Regions from separate parts of the Lachnoanaerobaculum sp. MSX33 genome, predicted to be linked through region 2. Evidence: riboswitches for the same ligand, from Rfam matches in the RefSeq annotation. Region 2 holds a riboswitch; the other holds the start of a gene.

Region 1 (11,227 bases), on a different contig from region 2:
ATCTAAGGTCAGGCTTATCTGAACCGAATCTGTCCATAGCCTCCTGCCATGTCATTCTCTGTATAGGGAGCTTAACATCGATATTAAGTACATCCTTAAAAAGTCTCTGTAAGAGTCTTTCGTTTACATCCAAAACATCATCCACATCAACGAATGAAAGTTCCATATCTATCTGTGTGAACTCAGGCTGTCTATCCGCTCTAAGGTCCTCATCTCTATAGCATCTTGCAAGCTGGAAATATCTGTCATATCCCGATACCATTAAAAGCTGCTTAAAAAGCTGAGGTGACTGTGGAAGTGCATAGAAACTTCCCGGATATACACGGCTTGGCACAAGATAATCTCTTGCACCTTCAGGTGAGCTCTTTATCAGTGTAGGTGTTTCAATCTCTAAAAATCCGTTTTCTGCAAGGAAGTTTCTTGTGGTTGTAGCCACCTTACTTCTTACCATAAGATTTCTTTGAAGGTCAGGTCTTCTAAGATCAAGGAATCTGTACTTTAATCTAAGCTCTTCCTTAGTCTTTGAATCTTCCTCTATATGAAATGGTGGTGTCTCTGACTCTGAAAGTATTCTAAGTCCTGTTGCTCTTACCTCCAGTTCACCCGTTTCAAGTGAATCGTTAAAAGCACCGCTTCTTTTTTTAAGAATTCCGGTTACAGCTATACAAAACTCCTGTTTAAGCTTCATTGCCTTGTTAAATACTTCGCTACCGCACTCATCTTCTTCAAAAATAATCTGTAAGATACCTGAACGATCTCTTAAATCACAAAATATAATTCCACCTTTGTTACGGTTCTTTTGAACCCAACCCATTACTGTAACTTCACTTTCAATCGGTGCATTAACCACCTCTGCACATCTGTGACTTCTCTTTAAGCCGAGCATTGATTCTGCCATTTTTTATCTCCTCACTATTTTAAAGCTTCTCTATAAAATTCTTTAAATTCTACATATCCTTGTTTTTCAAGTCCCTCTTTTTGGAACTTCTTATTCTTATTCATCTTTGAAACCAGAACAATATTTCCGTCCGCTCTGAGAGCTGATGCTTCCTTTAATATAGATGTTAATACACTTGCATCAATATTCTTTTCATAAAGGAATGCGATTTTTTTGCTCTCATCAGGTATCTTAAATCCTGAATCCATAAGTATTGTGATAATTCTTTCAAAACCGATAGAAAATCCGCAGGCAGGTGTATCACTTCCTGTAAATTTTCCTATCATCTTGTCATATCTTCCGCCACCTGCTACCGAACCTGAGAATCCCTCCATACTTACTTCAAATATGGTTCCTGTATAGTATCCCATACCGCGAACTAATGTAGGATCAAACTCCAGTGAAAAATCATTTTCTTTTACATCAAGTACTGTATTCATTATCTCAGATAAACTGTCAAGTACACCTTCTTCAATAAAACCGGCCAAACTTTCCTTTAAAGATACAAGAGCCTTTGAATCATTAGATAATCCGTCAAAAAGATTCAGATACTTCTCACATTTATCCGAACCGTCAAGCTCTGTCAATTCTTTTCTTACACCGTCAAGTCCTATCTTATCCATCTTATCAAGGATAATAAATACATTACTTATATTATCTTCTGAATAGCCTGCAAAAAGTGCCATTGCCAGAAGAATTCTTCTGTCATTGATTCTTACAGTGAATTTTTTGTCCTTTGCAATCTCACTAAGTGCTTTTGTTGTAGCAAGTATAAGCTCTATTTCTGCAAGATTTGAAGCCTCACCGAGGATATCTATATCACATTGTGTAAACTGTCTGAATCTACCTTTTTGAGGTCTGTCGGCTCTATATACATTACCTATCTGCAATGCCTTAAACGGATTTGGAAGATTTGCCTGATTATTTGAATAGTATCTTGCAAGCGGTAATGTAAGATCATATCTAAGTCCTGCATCTACCAGGTCATTCTCATCCTTAACATCATCAAGCTTTAATTTCTCACCTCTTTTTAAAACCTTAAAAATAAGCTTTTCATTGTCACCACCCTGCTTACTTAAAAGATTTTCAATATGCTCCATTGCAGGAGTCTCTATTGAGGTAAAGCCGAAACTTCCATAAGTCTTTTTTATTATATTTATCAAATAATCCCTGATAACCATCTCCTCAGGGAGAATGTCCTTCATTCCGGTGACACCTTTTTTAATCAATGCCATGCATACTTTCCTTTCTCATTATCATTTCATCAAGCCTTTCTATATAAAGTTTCGGATCCTTGACATTTTCAATTCTCTCTATTCTGCCGTCTCCGAATACTATTTTACTTGATGTACCTGCTCCACAAGCTATGATAGTCTGTTTTTCTTCCATAATCAATATATTGTATAGACATTCTTTACCCGGTTTTGAAAATCCTATATTTTCAAGATTGCCCGCCATGTTTTTTTGCCTGTACAAGTAATACGGCTCCAACCCCAAATCGGCACAGGTATCGGTAGCTGTATTTATCATTGATAAAATCAGATCATTGTCCATAATCTCTCTTTTATTTTCTGTATTTAACCTGGCAGCTCTCTTTAGTGCAAGAGAATGTATGGTAACAGATTCAGGAGCAAAGGTTCTCACCTTTGTGAAGCTGTCGATAACATCCTCTAAAGTTTCACCGTTTAGTCCGATTATAAAGTCCATATTTATATTTTCAAATCCTACATCTCTTGCAAGCTTATAGCTTTCATATATATCTTCAATACTATGATGTCTTCCTATAAGATCCAAAGTCTTTTGCTGCATTGTCTGTGGATTTATAGATATTCTGTCAACTCCCACGTCCTTTAATGCCTCAAGCTTTTCTCTTGTTATACTGTCAGGTCTTCCTGCTTCAACCGTCAACTCTAAAAGATTTGAAAGATCAAAATTTGTCTTTACAACATTTAAAATTTTTGACAGTTGATATCCTTCAAGTGAAGTAGGTGTTCCACCACCCATATAAATAGTTTGAAGTTTTTTGCCTTCATACATCTTAGAAACAGCTAAAAGTTCTTTGCAAAGCGCTTCTACATACGTATCGGTATCTTTCTTCCATTGTGCAATAGAATAAGATGTAAAAGAACAGTATAAACATCTTGTAGGGCAAAACGGTATACCTATATAAAGACTGTATCCGTTCTTATAATCAATTTTCTTTAATATATTGAATTCATTTTTTGCCGTATCGGTACAAAGCTTAATTCTTTTATCGCTTACAAGATAGACTTCTTTTAAATGTTTTTTTATATCTTCTAAAGACATATCATTTTCAAGCATTTCCATTACTATCTTTGTGGGTCTTATTCCGGTTAGAGTTCCCCAAGTAAGTTCCTTGTTGCCAAGCTTTAAAAGATTTTTATATATATTTCTTTTTAAATCATTTTTGGTATCAAATTTTGTATCTCTAAGCGGTGAACTAAACTCCAATACATTGTCTTTACTTTTGATTTTAATATGATAATCAGTATTGTCCTTTGATAAAAGCAATGAAAGAAATACATCTTCATCTGTGTAAATATATTTTTCCTCCGGATAAAAAGCCATCAAAAGCTCTCTGATATCCTGCTCAAAGGTCATATCTTCCAATAGTAATGAAATCATCTATCTATCCCATGCTTTTCTACATAAATTGCAACAGGATTGAATTTTTTTTCATGTCCTACCGTAGTCATATCCATATGCCCGGGTAATATGTTTACATCTTCCGGCAAAGTAAGGACCTTATCATATATCGACCTTATTATAGTAGGATTATCTCCTCCGTAAAGATCCGTTCTTCCACAGTCCTCTCTAAAAACCGTATCACCCGAGAATAAAATCTTTTCAGACTCTATATAATAGCAACCCGATCCCTTTGTATGTCCCGGTGTAGCGATAAATTTTATATCTTCATCCAGTAAGCGGATAATATCACCATCATTCAACAAGAAATCAGCCTTTGTAACATATCCATGTCCGATAAATGACTTTCCGCCGGATTTATAACTGTCTCCAAGCATTTCCTCATCATTTTTTGATATGTATACTTTTATTTTATATTTTTCCACCAAATCATTTACCGCCATTATATGGTCAAAATGTCCATGTGTAAGAAGTATTGCACTTGGTTTTAACTTATTCTCTTCTATAACTTTGATAATAGACTGCGCCTGGGCAGAAGGATCCACTATCAAACATTCCAAAGTTTCTTTATTGTATGCAACAAACACATTGGTCTGTACCGGACCGAGTGTAAGTACATATATTCCTAATTTATTCATCAGCCTGTAGCCCTTTCAATATCTATTACTCCGTTAATCTGTCTGAGTTTACCGATTAAAGAGTTCAACTCTTCTCTTCCCTTTATATCAAACACAAGATTTATGGTTGAAATATCCTGCTTGTTTGTACGGGCATTCATATTATTGATAGTGATGTTGTTTTCACTGTAAATTCTTATAAGGTCGAATATAAGTCCCTGACGATTGTGCGCAAATATCTGCAATTCTGTTTGATACTTCTCTTCAAGTTTGGCATCTTCAAACTCCTGCCACTCGGCAGGTATAAGTCTTGTTCTGTCATCCGAAGGAAGATTCATCACATTTATACAGTCTGTTCTGTGTATTGAAACTCCTCTGCCCCTTGTAATAAAGCCAACTATCTCATCACCCGGAACAGGATTGCAACATTTTGAAAATCTGACAGCTATATCCTCTATACCCTTTACGGTAATACCGTTTTTAGATTTCTTATGTATTGCCGTATTGTTATTATCACTAAGACTTTCCAAAAGAGCAGACTCGGAAATTTCTTTCTTTGCAACCTTCTTTTGTTCTTCAATCATCTTATTGATGACCTGACCTTCTTTTAAACCACCGTGACCTAAGGATGCCAGAATTGAATCCCAGTCTTTGATTGCATAGCGCTTCATTACCTTTTCCTGGAATTGAGGCTTGTTTATCTCATTCCAGCTTATTCCCTTTGCTTTGCAGTACTTTTCAAGAAGATCCTTACCTCGAAGGATATTGTCCTCTTTAAGCTCGGTCTTAAACCATTGTTGTATCTTAGACTTAGCCTGATTTGACTTGACTATGTTAAGCCAATCCCTACTTGGTCCCTTTGAGTTTTGAGAGGTTATGATTTCGACTCTGTCACCGCTCTTCAACTCATAGTCGATATTTACAAGACGACCGTTAACTCTTGCACCGACCATCTTATTTCCGACAGCCGAATGTATTGAATAAGCAAAGTCTATAGGATTTGAACCTGCAGGCAGGTTCTTAACATCACCATTTGGTGTAAAACAATATACACTGTCAGAAAAAAGATCCAAGTCGCTCTTAATTACCTTTAAAAATTCAGCATTGTCGGAGGTATCCTTTTGCCACTCAAGTATTTGTCTGAGCCAGTTCATCTTGGCATCCTCTGACCCCTGTGCAGATGTACCGCTTCCGCTCTCTTTATATTTCCAGTGAGCGGCGATACCGAACTCTGCAGTCTTATGCATCTCAAATGTTCTTATCTGCACCTCAAAAGGCTGTCCCGTATCTGAGATAAGTGTGGTATGAAGCGACTGATACATGTTCGGTTTCGGCATCGCAATATAGTCTTTGAATCTTCCGGGTATAGGCTTATAGATTTCATGTGCCGTACCTAGAGCCAGATAACATGCGGCCACATCTTCCACAATTATACGGATGGCAAACACATCATAAATCTGGTCCAGAGTCTTATTCTGATTTACCATCTTTTTATATATTGAGAATAAATGTTTTACTCTTCCGCTTATCTGATATTTCATTCCTGTACCGGATAAATGCTCATCGAACTTCTTTATAATCTCATCGACAAATTGCTGTCGTTGTTCTTTTCTGAATGCAAGCTTTTCCGACAGATCATAGTAAACATCAGGATGCAGATACTTTAATGATAAATCGTCAAGCTCAACCTTTATTTTTGAAATACCCAGTCTTTGAGCAATCGGAGAATATATATCCATAGTCTCCCTTGCCTTTTCTTTTTGCTTTTCAGGCTTCATATATTGAAGTGTACGCATATTGTGAAGTCTGTCAGCAAGCTTTATAAGAATAACCCTTATATCCTTTGCCATTGCCAAAAACATCTTTCTTAAGTTTTCAGCCTGCATCTCTATTTTATCATTCTTTAATGAAAGCTGTGTAAGCTTTGTAACACCGTCTACCAAGTTGGCTACATCCACGCCGAATATATTTGATAGCTCTTCAAATGATATAGCCGTATCTTCTATTACATCATGTAAGAGACCTGCGGCTATTGTTTCCTTATCAAGTTCAAGCTCGGCAAGAATAATTGCAACACAAATAGGGTGAATGATATATGGTTCACCCGATTTTCTTTTTTGATCATTATGTGCTTTTTTTGCCAGTTCATAGGCTTTTGATATCATTGTGATATCATCTGAAGGATGATAATGTAATATGATATCAACAAGTTTTTTATACAAGCTTTCCGGCGAAGTAAAATCTGCCGGTTTATCAATAGGTGTTTCTATATTTTCATCCAGAAAGTTCAACTTATCCTCTTTCATTAAATTCCTCATTCTCAGGCTAAAATATTGCAAAGCTATAGTTTGGGTTATATATGTCTAAGCTTTTATTATACGAATATAATGTAAAAAAAGCAAGAAAACCTAAGAAAAAAGGTGCTTTATAAAATGATTATGTAGATTATTACAAACTGTGAATTTAAAGTTTTTAATTATATCAAAAAAATGTTGAGATTTACAAATACTAAATCTCAACATTTTTATCAAACCCTTAAATTTTATTATTAAACTTTATTTTTGATTTTTTGCCAGTAAATATATTATGTAAAATGGGAAAAATACAATCAAACCTATAACTTGAAATAACATTACTAAATACCAAAATGGTAAATGCCTATCTTTATTATATCTCATTTATGTGCACCTCCTTAAACCATAATGTCATTGTCACTCTTTAAATCTATTATTTCAAGTCTATTTTACTGTATTCACTTCTCTGAATGAATTGCCTTGCTTTAATATAGGTGAAAATTTCTTATATAAAGCAATTGTAAGGACTGAAATCATACAACCCTTTAACAGATTTAACGGTGCAACTATCATCAATGCAAAGGTTTGAATACTTGTTACTGCAGGATTTAGTGCACTTCCCATTCCTACAAGTGCACTAAGATCCATTCCATACATCTGTGCAAACTTAGGTAAAAGATACAATGCATTAAAAAGCGATCCGAATACTGTCATTGTAAGTGTTCCTGCTATACTTCCAATCAAAGCTCCTTTTCTTGTTTTGCTGAATATATAAATAATACTTGAAGGAAGGATTAAAGATGCTCCTACACAGAAGTTTGCAAGCTCGCCCACAAATGCTGTGGTAGTTGATCTAAACATTACTTTTAAAAGTATCTTTATAAACTCTGTAAGTATTCCGGCAACCGGACCGAAAGCAAAGGTTACTATCATTATAGGTAACTCGGAAAAGTCAAGTTTGTAAAATGTAGGAGCAAAAGGTACAGGGAACTCAAACATCATGAGTATTGTACTTATGGCACCGAACAAACCGACCATTGCAATCTTTTGAGTGGTAATAACAGGACCTGTATAGCCGGACCTCTTATTTGCTATCTTCTCAAAAAGATATGCAACTAAAAATGTAGCAAATACTATTCCCAGAAACTCTGCTACAAAAACCAAATTTTCAACTACTGTTTTTAACATAACTACCTCCATAGCTTATGCTTCGGAGTGGTTTTCTTCAATGCAAAAACCCCTATATTATCTATAGGGGGCATAAGCAAATGAATTTGAAAACACTCTTCTCTCATCCAGACTATACTGTCGGTTTTGGAATTTCACCAAATCAACTGCTCATGCAGGTCGCAGACTATACTGCCGGTGGGGAATTACGCCCCGCCCCGAAGAAATATTAATTTTTATTAACTTAATTCTAAAACTTTTTATACAAAATGTCAATAGTATTATAGACTCCTTACAGGCATACCGTTAACTTCCACATCATCTTCTATAGGAACGAGAATATATTTTCTTCCGTCTATTATTCTTGTCTCAAGCTTTTCAATAGAGTCCGTATCGGTTTTTACGGTAATGCCGGGTGTTTTAACTTCAAATTTCTTTGTATCTATTACATTATCTGCCAGTACTTCTATATCTGCATCTGCACTTTTCTCATATGATTCCACTGCTTCATCTGATACACCGCTCTTTGAAATAAGCTTAACCATATCATTTTTTGTAAGTACCAAAGGTTCAGGGTTGTCGGAGTTTTCAGCAATCAAATCAAGCATATTTGAACTTAAAGATGACATAACAGGCATTGTAAGCTCATCTCTTAAAATATCATAAAGCACAGCTTCAAAAGTTTCTTTTTGCATAACTGATGACATAGGAGGCTCAACACCTATTATTTCATTTATAAAGCTCTCATTAAGTGCATCATTTTTCTTGCTGAAGTATAATGCCGCATGTATGTCTGTAGTTCTGTCTGTAAATGCAGGGAATAAAAATCCGTGCATAGGCATACCTACTATCCAGTCTCTGACTCTGTTTGCAATTACACCTTCATTGGCAAAATAGCTGAGTGCAGGCTTTGAAAGGCTCACAGGACATATACTGCATAGCAGTGCATGATAAACTTCGGTTGAAGCATCATCCATTGCAAGTTTATCGCTTGCCTTACCCGGAATATCATACATGATATCAATAAGTATTATGTAATAATTTTCGGCATGCTCATAGGATTCTATTACTTTTCTGAAGAATTCATCCAGAAGCAATTCATCATCAAGCCTGCTCTCTCTAAGTTTCATTAAAAATGCATGTGGACTGTCTTCATCTTCATCATCCAAAGAAAAGTCCAAGGTCAGTAATGACTTCCCAATTGCTCCCGACAAGGTCTTTCTGAATATTTCTTCATATTTGAAAGCATCCTCCTCAGGTAATGAATAGAAAGCATCCTTATTCATAAATTTTATATTCTTTTCAGCATCAACATAGCAACCTGCATACTTTGTGATAACATTGGTATCCTTATTAAATTGCTTTTTGATCTCGTTTATTTCTTCTCTAATCATCTTTTTTCACTACTTTCCTGCTTCAATTGCTCCAGATAAATTAAATCTTTTTTTGAAAGATTGGCGATCTCAAGCAAATCCGGTCTGTTAAGATAAGTCCTCTTTATAGACTCTTTTCTACGCCACTCTTCTATATTTTTATGATGCCCTGAAAGAAGCATATCAGGTACCCTAAGTCCCTCATACTCTACAGGTCTTGTATATTGCGGATACTCAAGCAAATTGTCTTCAAATGACTCAAAATCAGCACTTTCATTATTGGTAAGTACTCCGTCTACCATCCTTGCGATTGCATCCATCATTACAAGAGCCGGAAGCTCACCACCTGTAAGTACATAGTCTCCTATGGAGTAACACTGCGCATTTGTAAGTTCAAGTGCTCTCTCATCGACGCCTTCATAATGACCGCAAAGAAAAACTATCTCATCAAGCTTTGCAAGTTCCTTGGCATCATTTTGATCAAACACCTTACCCTGTGGTGAAAGATATATAAGCTTAGCTCTTTTATCCAGTCTGTCACAGATACTTTCATATGCTTTGTGAATAGGCTCAGCCTGCATTACCATTCCTGCACCGCCGCCATATGGATAGTCATCCACTCTTCTATGTTTATCAAGTGTATAATCACGAATATTTATAGCTTCCATTGATATCAAATCATTTTTTATGGCTCTACCTACTATACTTGTGTTCATACACATTTCTATCATTTCAGGAAATAATGTTAAACAAAAAAACTTCATATCTATAAATCCAAAAGTCCGTCCAAAACATGGACTCTAATCTTTCCCTCTTCAAGATCCACATCCAGTATACATTGGCTGATATATGGGAATAATACTTTCTTTTCTCCCATATCCACTTCCATTACATGATTAGCCCCTGTAGGGAATATATCTGTAACCTTACCAAGCAAAATACCTTCTTCATCAATTACATCAAGACCTATAAGATCCGCAATATAGTTTTCATTCTTTTTTAAAGGTGTGGCATTTTGTCTGTCTACAAACAAATCAGTATTCCTAAGTGCCTGTATTTCTTCAGGAGTGTTAAACTGCTTAAACTTTACAAGTGCCATATTTTTTTGAAATCTGACAGTTTCAATATCAAGTGCAGTCTCAACTCCCTTAATATTTGCATATACTTTCTTTATCTTTTTCAATCTGTTTTGGTCATCAGATGTAGGATATACCTTTGCCTCACCTTTTATTCCATGAGAGCTTGTGATGACTCCCACTCTAAATCTATCTATCATTTTGTTCACTTTCAAAAATTACTTAATGCAGCCTTTAAATAACAATAAAGCTACTACAAATGTAGCAGCTTGTTTTGTTATTTTATTTCTAATACTACTTTTTTTTCAGCTCTTATAGATGCTGATTTTATAATAGAACGAATAGCCTTAGCTATCTTTCCTGACTTCCCTATAACCTTGCCCATATCAGCTTCGGCTACAGACAATGTACAGATAGTAGTATCACCATCGATTGTCTCTTCAACTTTTACTTGAGCCGGGTCATCTACCAAAGCTTTTGCTATAACCTCAATGACTTCTTTCATAATCAGTCCTTATTATACTAATCCGGCACTCTTTAAAAGCTTAGCAACTCTGTCAGTTGGCTGTGCACCGTTAGCAAGCCACTTCTTTGTGTTCTCCTCATCAAACTTGATTACGCTTGGCTCAACTGTAGGATCATAGTAACCAACCTCATCGATAAATCTACCGTCTCTTGGTGAACGAGCATCAGCCACTACTACTCTATAGAAAGGTGCCTTCTTCTGTCCCATTCTCTTTAATCTCATCTTAACTGCCATTTTATTATCCTCCTAATAGCTATAAAAATCTATATATGATCAATTCTAATTATTTAGAATAAAATCCGCTAAAAACCTAATTTTCCTCCGAAGAGTCCACCAAGGGCTCCTCTCTTTTTACCATTCTTCATCATGCCGGGGAATTGCTTCATCATCTTTTTCATCTGCTCAAATTGCTTTACAAGTCTGTTGACATCAGCAATATTAACACCTGAACCCTTTGCAATTCTGTTTTTTCTTGAAGGGTTCAAAAGACTCGGATCAAGCCTCTCCTTTTCAGACATACTCTGAATAATAGCTTTTATTTTTATCATCTGACTGTCATCCACCTCAGGC
Region 2 (11,227 bases):
CTCATCTGATCCTCTTTGATACCGAGAGCTATAAGCCAGTCTCTACAGAAACCTCTCCAATACTCAAACCACTCAAGGTCTGTACCCGGCTTGCAGAAGAACTCAAGCTCCATCTGCTCAAACTCTCTTGTTCTGAATGTGAAGTTACCCGGAGTGATCTCATTTCTGAATGACTTACCGATCTGTCCTATACCGAAAGGTACTTTCTTTCTTGAAGTTCTTTGTACATTCTTAAAGTTTACAAAAATACCCTGTGCCGTCTCGGGTCTTAAATAAACCACATTTTTAGCATCCTCTGTTACGCCCTGGAAGGTCTTGAACATAAGGTTGAACTGACGGATATCTGTAAAATTGTGCTTACCACAGGTTGGACAAGCTATTTCATGCTCATCAATGTACTTTTTCATCTCATCATTTGACCATGCATCCACGCTACCGTCTATAGTAACATTATTTTCCTGCATATAGTCTTCAATGATCTTGTCCGCTCTAAATCTCTCATGACATTCCTTGCAGTCCATAAGAGGATCTGAGAAGCTTCCCAAATGTCCTGATGCTATCCATGTCTGTGGATTCATCAAAATGGCACAGTCAACACCTACATTGTATGGTGACTCCTTTATAAACTTCTGCCACCAGGCAGCTTTAACATTATTCTTTAATTCAACACCCAAGTTACCATAGTCCCAGGTATTTGCAAGACCGCCGTATATCTCTGAACCCGGATATACAAATCCTCTTGATTTAGCCAATGCTATGATTTTTTCCATGCTATATTCCATGAATTTCTCCTTTATTTAAATATAATATAATTAAAGCCATCTACCTTGGCAGTATTATCATCAAACTCGATATCATTTGATACATAGGTGATCTTCCCCTCTGTATACACATCGGCCTTACCGTCTATTAGCGCAATATAATTGCCTTTGATCCCCTCAGGTATCTCTATTGAATCCATCTTTGATACATCAATATCTTTAAGATTGTATACCTCTACAGAATTCAAATCAAAGCTGTTGTCTTGAGTAAACTTTGCAAACTCTTTCATACATTCAAATGAGCTGTATGAAAATACCAGTTTTGCCACATTCTTTTTTATTGCGGCATCTTCAAGTTTTACCTGATTATTTGCATTTAACTTATTAAAGTCTTCTATCTCTGCGTTGGCAAAGCTTTCAAGCTCATCGCTCTTCGCTTCCGTATCTATTTCTTCAACCAAGGCGGACTTTAGTGTGCCGTCCCCGGATATAAATATAGAGCTTTGATCAGGATGGTATGAATATGACTTGTTTCCACCACAGCCTGTCAAAAATAACAGCAACGCTGCAGCCGCCAAATATCCCTTTTTCATGAGCACTCCTCTTCTATATAAATTTATCCGCCCAAAAGCAGTATAACAATTAAACTATGTCAGAATATTCAAATTTTTATTAAGACACTAGAAACAAGTATGCCACAAAAACGGCTCATTTTCAAGGTAGGAGAGATTTTTTATTAACTATTTAAAGCTGCTTTATAAGATTTACCATCTCTATTGCAGACAATGCACAATCATATCCTTTGTTTCCGGCCTTGCTGCCTGCACGTGCAATCGCCTGCTCTATATTCTCAGTAGTGATAATTCCAAATAATACCGGAACTCCTGTTGCAAGCTCAACCTGTGCGATTCCTTTCGCAGATTCATTGCATACCAAATCATAGTGAGAAGTATCTCCACGAATAACTGCGCCTACACAAATGATTGCATCATACTTTTTTGAAACAGCCATTTTTTGTGCCGTTATAGGAATCTCGAAAGCGCCCGGTACCCATGCCGCCGTGATATTCTCTTCTTTAACTCCATGCCTTATAAGGCCGTCAACTGCCCCTCCTAAAAGCTTATTCACAATAATCTCATTGAATCTTGCCGCTACAATACCTACTCTCATTCCCTCAGGTGCTACCAGTTTTCCTTCTACCAAATTGATGTTCTTCATTTTTTTCTCCTTAATAATCAAAATTTTATAAATTTATTTCTTTAAAAATATGTCCCATTTTTTCCTGTTTTGTCTTCATATATTTTATATCGTACTTCTGAGGCCTGATCTCAAGCGGAACTCTTTCTTTGATTTTGATTCCGAATCCGCTAAGTCCGTATACTTTCTCAGGGTTGTTGGTCAAAAGTCTCAAAGACTTTACACCGAGATCTGATAAGATTTGAGCCCCTACCCAATATTCTCTAAGATCCGGGGCAAATCCAAGCTTTACATTGGCCTCTACGGTATCATAACCCTGTTCTTGAAGCGCATATGCCTTTATTTTATTTATCAGGCCAATGCCTCTGCCTTCCTGTCTCATATAAAGAATAATACCTCTGCCCTCAGCTTCCACACGCTTCATAGCTGTCTGAAGCTGCAAACCGCAGTCACATCTTAGAGAACCGAATGCATCCCCTGTCAAACACTCCGAATGTACCCTGCAAAGCACATCTTCTCCGTCTCCTATATCACCTTTTACCAGTGCAATATGATGTTCTCCGGTAATGTCGTTTATATATCCGTGCATTTTAAAATCACCATACTGAGTCGGAAGGTCGGCAACCGCCTCTTCTTTTACATGTTTTTCATGTATTCTTATATAATCCTGTAAATCTCTGATTGTGATAAATGTAAGATTATGTTTTTTTGCCATATCCCAAAGTTCCGGCGTACGCATCATATTTCCGTCTTCCTTCATTACCTCACAACATACACCGCATTCTTTCAAACCGGCAAGTCTCATAAGATCTGTTGTAGCTTCAGTATGACCGTTACGAACCAAAACTCCTCCTCTTCTTGCAATAAGCGGAAATACATGTCCCGGTCTTCTAAAATCTGTCGGTTTTGCATTCTCATCCACACATTTCATAATAGTAAAGGCTCGCTCCGTTGCCGAAATACCTGTAGTTGTATCTACATGATCAATCACAACCGTAAATGCAGTACTGTGATTGTCGGTATTTTCTGCAACCATTGGAGGAAAGTTAAGTCTTTCGGCAATTTCTTCACTCATTGGTGTACATATAAGTCCCTTTGCATAGGTCGCCATAAAGTTAATATTTTTTTGTGTGGCAAATTCCGCCGCGCAAATCATATCGCCCTCATTCTCTCTGTCGGGATCATCCGTAACCAGAATGATTTTTCCTTCTCGCAAATCTTTAAGCGCCTCTTCAACCGTATTGTAGTTATTATTTTGTTCCATAGTATCCTCCTGTTCTAAAACCCGAATTTCTCCAAAAACTCCATTGTAATTTCAGATTCCTTTTTTTCTTTTTTATTTCCAAGTAATCTCTCTACATATTTTCCTATTACATCATTTTCAAGATTAACAATATCTCCCGGCTGTTTTGATAAAAGTGTTGTTTCTTCTCCTGTATGCGGTATTACCGATACTTTAAAACCTGTTTCATCAACTTTTGCCACCGTCAAACTTATTCCGTCAATGCAAACGGAGCCTTTTTCCACAATCAAATTCAGTATTTCATGTGGGGTTTCAATTGACACCCACACGGCATTTTCTTCACGAATCATGGAGCTGATTACCCCGATACCGTCAATATGTCCGCTCACTATATGGCCTCCGAATCTCCCATTTGCGGCCATTGCACGCTCTAGATTTACCTTACTTCCTCTCTTGCAGTTTTTAAAACTGCTTCTTCTGACAGTTTCCGCCATCACATCAGCCTTAAATCCGTCAGGAAATAAAGATGTGACCGTCAAGCACACTCCGTTCACTGCAATGCTGTCACCGATTTTCGTGCCTTCAAGTACTTTCTTTGCTTTCACTTCCAAACTTCCCGATTCCCCTCTTATATTGATATAAGCGATTTCTCCCTGTTCTTCCACTATGCCTGTAAACATTATTCCTCCCCTGCTTTTTCATACAATTTACATGTGATTTTGATATCTTCACCGATTTGACAAATATCGATATATTTCAGTCTCACAGCCTCCGAAGGAAGATTTACACCGATACCCTCTATAGGAGTTTTGCTGTTTACACCTCCGAATAATTTCGGTGCTATAAAAGCCTGTACTTCTTTTACGATTCCCGCTCTTACGGCACTTTCATTTAATGTGCCCCCACCTTCCAAAAGAATACTGTCAATACCTTCATTTCCAAGATATATCATCAGTTTTTTAAGATCTATTTGATTTCTCTCATCAGGACAATATAATGTCTCCACCCCTAAGGAATGTAATCTTTCTAATTTTTCCTGAATATTTTGTGAATCCGCATATATCACTATTGTTCTTTGATTAAAAGCGGTTTTTACAATTTGACTGTCTTCTTTGATCCTGAGCTTACTGTCACATATAATTCGTACAGGGCTTTTCTTATCCTTTACTCTGACATTTAACATCGGATCGTCTGCAAGTACCGTTCCTATCCCGACCATAATACCCATATACCTATGGCGCATATGCTGTACTTCCTCTCTTGCCTCTTTTCCGGTAATCCATTTTGATTCTCCTGTTTTTGTAGCTATCTTTCCGTCCAGGGTCATGGCATACTTCATCACCACATAGGGCATTTTGGTCCTAATATAGTGAAAGAATATGGGATTTAATTTGTCACACTCTTCTCTCAAAAAGTCCTCCTCTACACTAATCCCGGCCTCTTTTAAGATTTGTACACCTTTTCCTGACACTTTTGGATTCGGATCTTTAGAACCTATTACAACTTTTCCGATTTCGTGCTCAATGATTGCCTGTGTACATGGCGGAGTCTTACCATAGTGACAACAGGGCTCCATTGTCACATACATTGTTGCCCCTTTTGCAGATTCTTTAAGCGATGCAAAAGCATTTCTTTCCGCATGAAGCTCACCGTATTTTTTGTGATAACCTTCTCCGATTATCCTTCCATCTTTAACAATCACAGCACCTACCATGGGATTGGGATTTGTCCATCCTTCTCCTTTTTTTGCCAGACTGATTGCTCTGAGCATATATTCTTTATCAGTCAACTCTATCCCTTCTTTCTTTTTAGAGATTTGGGTATAAAAAATCCCCTGAAAATATTTCCAGGGATGGTGACAACTGTTATTTATGCCGTATAAATATATTAAAAAGGCTCTGAAATGGTTCACCATCTCAGAGCCTTGATACTACATACATTTATCTGCAAATTAACCGTATCAAAATCTTCTTTCATCCAGACTGTACTGTCGGCTCCGGAATCTCACCGGATCATGCCATAGGCTCGCGGGCTTTACCGCCGGTAGGGACTTTCACCCTGCCCTGAAGATATCTTTTTCTTAATCATAATACTTAATTTGGGGTTTGTAAAGTGTGTATTTTTGCTTTGTTAGAACCCATATCCATTTACCAATATATCCATAAATGATATTTTTGATTTTGTCATATCATCATATTGATCTTCTAAAAAAATTATCCTATCAAAATTTTTTGCGGGTTCTTCTAAAATATTACATCCACCGTTCCACAATTTTTTAATAATTTCTTGATGCTCTTCATTACCTACATCTTCAAACTCAAAAGCAGGATTTTCAATACCACACTCCACTCTTAACAGTTCTTTAAATCCGCTCTCATTAACCATTCTTATCCTTTTTATAGTATCAGGATCAAATAAACCTGCAACAACGACACACCTATAATTATCTACACTAAATGTTCCGCCACAATAATAATTTTGGGTTAATATACTTTGATTGATCTCTGACATAATCCTATCCTCTTTTTTATAGCTATATAAATAATCCACTACTCCATTAGCCATGTTCTTCATTAAATCAGCAAACTTAAAAGCTGCAACATTTAGTATATTCTCATTTGAATTTTTTTCTTTTTTATAATTTTCCAAGAAAATTTCAAGGTCTATATTACCTCTTCTCCTAAATATATCTGTTGTAATAACTTCACTATAACTCTCCTTTTTAGGTGACAGAACTACACCTCTATTATTTGCCCCAACCATCTGTTTTTCATAATTTAGGTGATAATAAGATTCATTTAAATGTGTATCATAATACAAGTTACTTATATATAATTGAGTAAATTGTATATATGACTTATCCGGTAAATCCTTGTATACATCATCTATCAAATATTTTATGCTTCCAAATAATGTGGCCAACCCCAGTAAATTATTACTCCGCCTTACAAGATAATTATAATTATTCTCATCTCCAACATCTCCATATAATAATATATCACTATTCTTTTGTAACAGTTCTATGGTTTCGCTGTATAATATGTTTATATACTCCCTTGCCCGCTTGCTGCTCAAAGTGTATATAGCCTGATATACAGGATAATTTGAAGGATTTTCAACCGGCTTTATCATAGAGTTTAATAGCTTCTCAAGATTATCACCCTCATTCTCCATGCTTAATTTTAGAATATATTCTGCTATAAATTCTTTGGTCGCTTTTTCCTTTGGAGTTTTTAAAAATACCTTATCAAAATTCTTGTTTGCAAGTTCTATAATGAATTCCTCTTCATTACATTCTTTCAAAGAAGTATATGTGTCCGATAACTCCTGTGGTGAAAATCCCAATCTTTTCATTTCATTTATTTCATTATCTGTCATTTCGGTACTCAGTGCATCATAACTGTCAAAATTATCCCCTGCCACAGAACTGTACTCTATATGTTTTGTATCAACTTCATATGCGAATTTATTATTTTTATTTTGGCAACCGCATAAAATAACCAGCATTAAACCTGCGAGGTAAAATATACTTCTTTTCATTGCTTCTCCTCCTATTATCAACTTCTAATCAAATAATATTAGCTTAAATGCCCTTTCTTACATCTAACTTTATTATACTTTTTATATAAATTATGTAAACCCGAAATACTTATTATAATTTTATTTTACTCTTTCTCTAACTATAGATTTCCCCTGTATCTTTTTCCATACAAAAAACAGGGACTTTCATCCCTGTTTTTCATTTATTTATTATCTATTATTTCAACAACTCTCCCATTGTATGCCAGCCAAGTACTGCACATTTTACTCGTGCAGGCATATGAGAGATATCTCTAAGGGCTCCGGCCTCATCAAGTTCCTCTATCTCTTCCTCGCTCGCTTCTCCCTTTATCATACGGAAGAACATATCTGAAAGTCTGATAGCTTCATCCTTTTCAAGACCTATTACCATATCAAGCATTATATCTGCTGAAGCCTGTGATATGGCACATCCGTCTCCTACGAAAGCTCCGTCTTCTATGATGCCTTCATCGTTTACTTTAAGCTTTAAAGTGATATGATCGCCACAGCTTGGATTGACACCGTCCAGTATAAGATTGGCATCTGCAAGATCATGTTTATGATAAGGTCTTAAATTATGCTCTGTCAGAATTTCATTATAAAAGGCTCTGTTCTCACTCATCGTATCCCATCTCCTTTCTTATCTCTAAAAGAGCAGCTGAAAGTGCATCTATCTCTTCCTTTGTGTTATAGAAAGAAAGACTTGCTCTTGTGGTTGAACTTATTTTTAAATGTTGTAAAAGCGGCTGTGCACAGTGATGTCCGGCTCTTACCGCAATACCCTTTGAATCAAGTATCGTTGATACATCATGCGGATGTACTCCATCCAGTATAAAGTTAATTATACCGCTATGCTTAGCAGGATCTTTTGAACCAAGTATTCTTATATACTTATTCTTTGAAAGAACCTCCATAGCATACTCACTAAGTTCTCTTTCGACACTCTCTATTTTCTCATAGCCTATGCTCTCTATATAGTCGATAGCTGCTGCAAGTCCTACAGCACCTTCCGCATTTACCGTACCTGCTTCAAATTTATGAGGTAATGGCGCAAATGTAGCTTTTTCTCTGGTAACATACTCTATCATCTCTCCACCGCTAAGGAACGGAGGCATGGCATCAAGTAATTCCTTCTTACCGTAGAGTACACCGATACCCATTGGTCCGCAAAGCTTATGACCTGAGAATGCAAAGAAGTCCGCATCCAGTGCTCTTACATCTATTTTCTTATGAGGTATGCTCTGTGCACCGTCAACCACTACTACAGCTCCCACACTATGAGCTTTTTCAATAATATACTCTATAGGTGTAGGTATTCCAAGTACATTTGATATCTGTGTACAAGCTACCAACTTTGTATTTTCATTTATTTTAGAATCTATTTCAGCCTTTGTGATCTCACCGTCTTCCTCACAGTCAAGGAATACAAGCTTGGCTCCTGTAGTTCTTGCCACCATCTGCCATGGAAGCATATTTGAATGATGTTCAAGTATACTTACAACTATCTCATCACCGGCCTTTATATTGTTCAATCCGTAGCTGTATGCCACAAGGTTTAAACTCTCTGATGCATTTCTGGTAAAGATTATCTCTTCACTTCCGGCTGCATTTATGAACTTTGCCACTTTGCTTCTGGCATTCTCATAGTCCTGCGTAGCTTCAACACTGAGCTTATATACTCCTCTTAAAGGGTTGGCATTGTGATGCTTATAAAAATCATTCATCGCATCCAGTACTGCCTGTGGTCTCTGTGATGTAGCCGCATTGTCCATGTAAATAACATCGTCGGATGCTAAAAGCGGAAAATCATTTCTGTATATACTCTTACTCATCTTCACTGCCTCCAAGATAAAGATTTACCTTTTCTTCAAGTTCAGCATTTTCAAGCTTCTTGCTGATAGCATCTATTCTGGCTCTTGCCACCATCTTTGTAACACTTTCCTTGTCCATGCCTCTTGATGTGAGGTAGAAAAGCATCTCCTCATCAAGGTTTCCTATGGAAGCACCATGTGTTCCCACTACATCTTCCTCGGCACAGAGTATTACAGGTATACTCTGATTGTGGATATTCTGACCTAAAAGAAGTACATCCTCACTCTCTTCACCGATTGCATCCTTTGCACCTCTCTTAAAGTCAATAGTACCTCTTAGAAGCTTCTTTGAATTGTCATTAAGTACTCCCGAGGTTATCATTTTGCAATTACTTGACTTTCCTATATGATCCGCCACATAGTTAAGATCTATCTGCTCCTCGGCCTTACCATAGTAGCCAAGATCTGATATAAACTCACTTCTTTTACCTACCAGACTTGCTCTGGCACCTGCAAATATCTTCTCTCCGCCAAGTAAGAGCTGTACAAGCTCGAATGAAGCGTCTTTTTCAACCTTTGCACCAATATCATTGAGTGAAATATCACTGTCTGACTGAAGTCCTACCTGGTACAATTTTACCTTTGCATCTTTCTCAGCAATAACGAATGTCTGTACCGCCAAAGCACCGGTATTCTCCTCATTTGAAGAGTAATCCATCCATACATTGGCTTCACTGCCTTCCGCCGCATAGATATATACTCTTACCTTTGACAGGCTTTCCTTATCTCTGCATATATTTATATGGCTGTTTGACTTTTCACCTGCAAGAGTATTTATAATAATATCTTCACTTTCAGAGTCACAAAGCTCTGTCATATTTGCTCCCATTCCTGTAGGAAGGGCTTTCATAGCTTCAATAATCTCTTTTGAAAGTTCAATGTTTGCATTTTCAGTTAAAACTTTTATATTTGCACTGCCTGTTTCACTTGGTATAGAAACAGCAGTCTCATTCATCTTTAGCCATCTCCAGGTAAGAACCGGTATTCTGTTTAAAGTAATATCTCTCATTAACCAATACTTCCTTTCATTTCTAATTGAATGAGATTATTCATCTCCACCGCATACTCAAGCGGCAATTCTTTGGATACATTGTCGGCAAATCCACTTACAATCATTGCCTTTGCATCTTCTTCACTGATACCTCTGTTCATCAGATAGAATACCGCATCATCACTGATTCTGCCTATTCTTGCCTCATGACCTATATCGGCATCAGCACATCTGATATCCATAGCAGGCACTGTATCCGAGCGTGATATATCATCAAGCATCAAAGACTCACATGATACTGCAGACTTTGAATTCTTTGCCTTTTCAGATACCACTACGGCATTTCTGAATGTAGATATACCGCCACCCTTTGAAATTGATTTTGTATTGATAAATGAGGATGTATCAGGTGCCGCATGTACTACCTTTGAACCTGTATCAAGATTTTGTCCTGCACCTGCGAATGTAATTCCTGTGAACTCCATTCTTGCACCTCTACCCTTTAAAATACTCATAGGATAAAGATATGATACATGTGAACCGAATGAACCTGAAACCCATTCAATTCTTCCGCCCTCTTCCACAACAGCTCTCTTTGTGTTGAGATTGTACATATTCTTTGACCAGTTCTCAATTGTTGAATATCTGAGTCTTGCATTCTTTCCTACATACAACTCCACACATCCTGCGTGAAGATTGGCTACATTATACTTCGGTGCCGAACATCCTTCGATAAAGTGAAGGTCCGCACCCTCATCTACGATAATAAGTGTATGCTCAAACTGTCCTGCACCCTTTGCATTAAGTCTGAAATATGACTGCAAAGGAATATCAAGATGAACACCCTTCGGTACATATACAAATGAACCGCCTGACCATACCGCACCATGTAATGCTGCAAACTTATGATCGTTCGGCTTTACAAGCTTCATGAAGTGCTTTTGTATCATATCTGCATATTCACCATGCATTGCACTCTCAAGATCCGTATATACAACGCCCATCTGTGAAACTTCATCTCTTACATTGTGGTATACAAGCTCTGAGTCATACTGTGCACCTACACCTGCCAAAGATTTTCTCTCCGCCTGTGGAATACCGAGCTTTTCAAATGTATCTTTGATATCCTCAGGAACATCGGACCACTTGCCGCTCATCTTTGTATTAGGTCTTACATAAGTAACAATATTGTCAATATCAAGACCTTCTATAGACGGACCCCATGGCGGAACTTCCATCTGATTATATATTTGTAATGCCTGCAATCTGAAATTCTGCATCCAGGCAGGATCGTTCTTTTCTTTTGAAATTTGAGACACCAACTCAGGTGTAAGACCTGCAGCTATCTTGAAGTTGTCCTTGTCTTCATTTCTGAAGTCATACATACTTCTGTTAATGTCTTCTACATATGTCTTTTCCTTCATTATTTGCTCTCCTGAATATACTTTTCAAATCCATGCTCATTGATTTCATCAACCAAAGAAGCATCTCCTGTCTTTATGATTTTTCCGTCTACCATAATATGTGTATAGTCAACCTTTAATGACTCCAGTATTCTTGTACTGTGAGTAATTATAAGGAGAGCACCGTCTTTTTTCTTCTG

Evidence for each region. Region 2 has a riboswitch for FMN ahead of ribD (bifunctional diaminohydroxyphosphoribosylaminopyrimidine deaminase/5-amino-6-(5-phosphoribosylamino)uracil reductase RibD). Riboswitches for the same ligand answer to the same signal wherever they lie in the genome.
Region 1: linked by a shared signal. The riboswitch ahead of HMPREF1495_RS08945 (ECF transporter S component) and the one ahead of ribD (bifunctional diaminohydroxyphosphoribosylaminopyrimidine deaminase/5-amino-6-(5-phosphoribosylamino)uracil reductase RibD) in region 2 are both predicted to bind FMN.

What each region holds. Positions count from the first base shown of each region.
Region 1 is NZ_AZXX01000081.1:11,087-22,313, forward strand. It holds gene aspS (aspartate--tRNA ligase) at 1-898, opposite strand, end outside; gene hisS (histidine--tRNA ligase) at 913-2,172, opposite strand; gene hemZ (coproporphyrinogen dehydrogenase HemZ) at 2,159-3,583, opposite strand; gene HMPREF1495_RS08935 (MBL fold metallo-hydrolase) at 3,580-4,242, opposite strand; gene HMPREF1495_RS08940 (RelA/SpoT family protein) at 4,242-6,527, opposite strand; gene HMPREF1495_RS08945 (ECF transporter S component) at 6,960-7,703, opposite strand; FMN riboswitch at 7,795-7,912, opposite strand; gene HMPREF1495_RS08950 (DUF4317 domain-containing protein) at 7,964-9,076, opposite strand; gene trmD (tRNA (guanosine(37)-N1)-methyltransferase TrmD) at 9,073-9,819, opposite strand; gene rimM (ribosome maturation factor RimM) at 9,822-10,331, opposite strand; gene HMPREF1495_RS08965 (KH domain-containing protein) at 10,409-10,636, opposite strand; gene rpsP (30S ribosomal protein S16) at 10,649-10,891, opposite strand; gene ffh (signal recognition particle protein) at 10,960-11,227, opposite strand, start outside.
Region 2 is NZ_AZXX01000084.1:41,160-52,386, forward strand. It holds gene HMPREF1495_RS09640 (glycine--tRNA ligase) at 1-782, opposite strand, end outside; gene HMPREF1495_RS09645 (hypothetical protein) at 794-1,354, opposite strand; gene ribH (6,7-dimethyl-8-ribityllumazine synthase) at 1,506-1,979, opposite strand; gene HMPREF1495_RS09655 (bifunctional 3,4-dihydroxy-2-butanone-4-phosphate synthase/GTP cyclohydrolase II) at 2,005-3,222, opposite strand; gene ribE (riboflavin synthase) at 3,237-3,881, opposite strand; gene ribD (bifunctional diaminohydroxyphosphoribosylaminopyrimidine deaminase/5-amino-6-(5-phosphoribosylamino)uracil reductase RibD) at 3,881-4,990, opposite strand; FMN riboswitch at 5,163-5,276, opposite strand; gene HMPREF1495_RS09670 (hypothetical protein) at 5,332-6,579, opposite strand; gene sufU (Fe-S cluster assembly sulfur transfer protein SufU) at 6,959-7,384, opposite strand; gene HMPREF1495_RS09680 (aminotransferase class V-fold PLP-dependent enzyme) at 7,377-8,594, opposite strand; gene HMPREF1495_RS09685 (SufB/SufD family protein) at 8,587-9,642, opposite strand; gene sufB (Fe-S cluster assembly protein SufB) at 9,642-11,048, opposite strand; gene sufC (Fe-S cluster assembly ATPase SufC) at 11,048-11,227, opposite strand, start outside.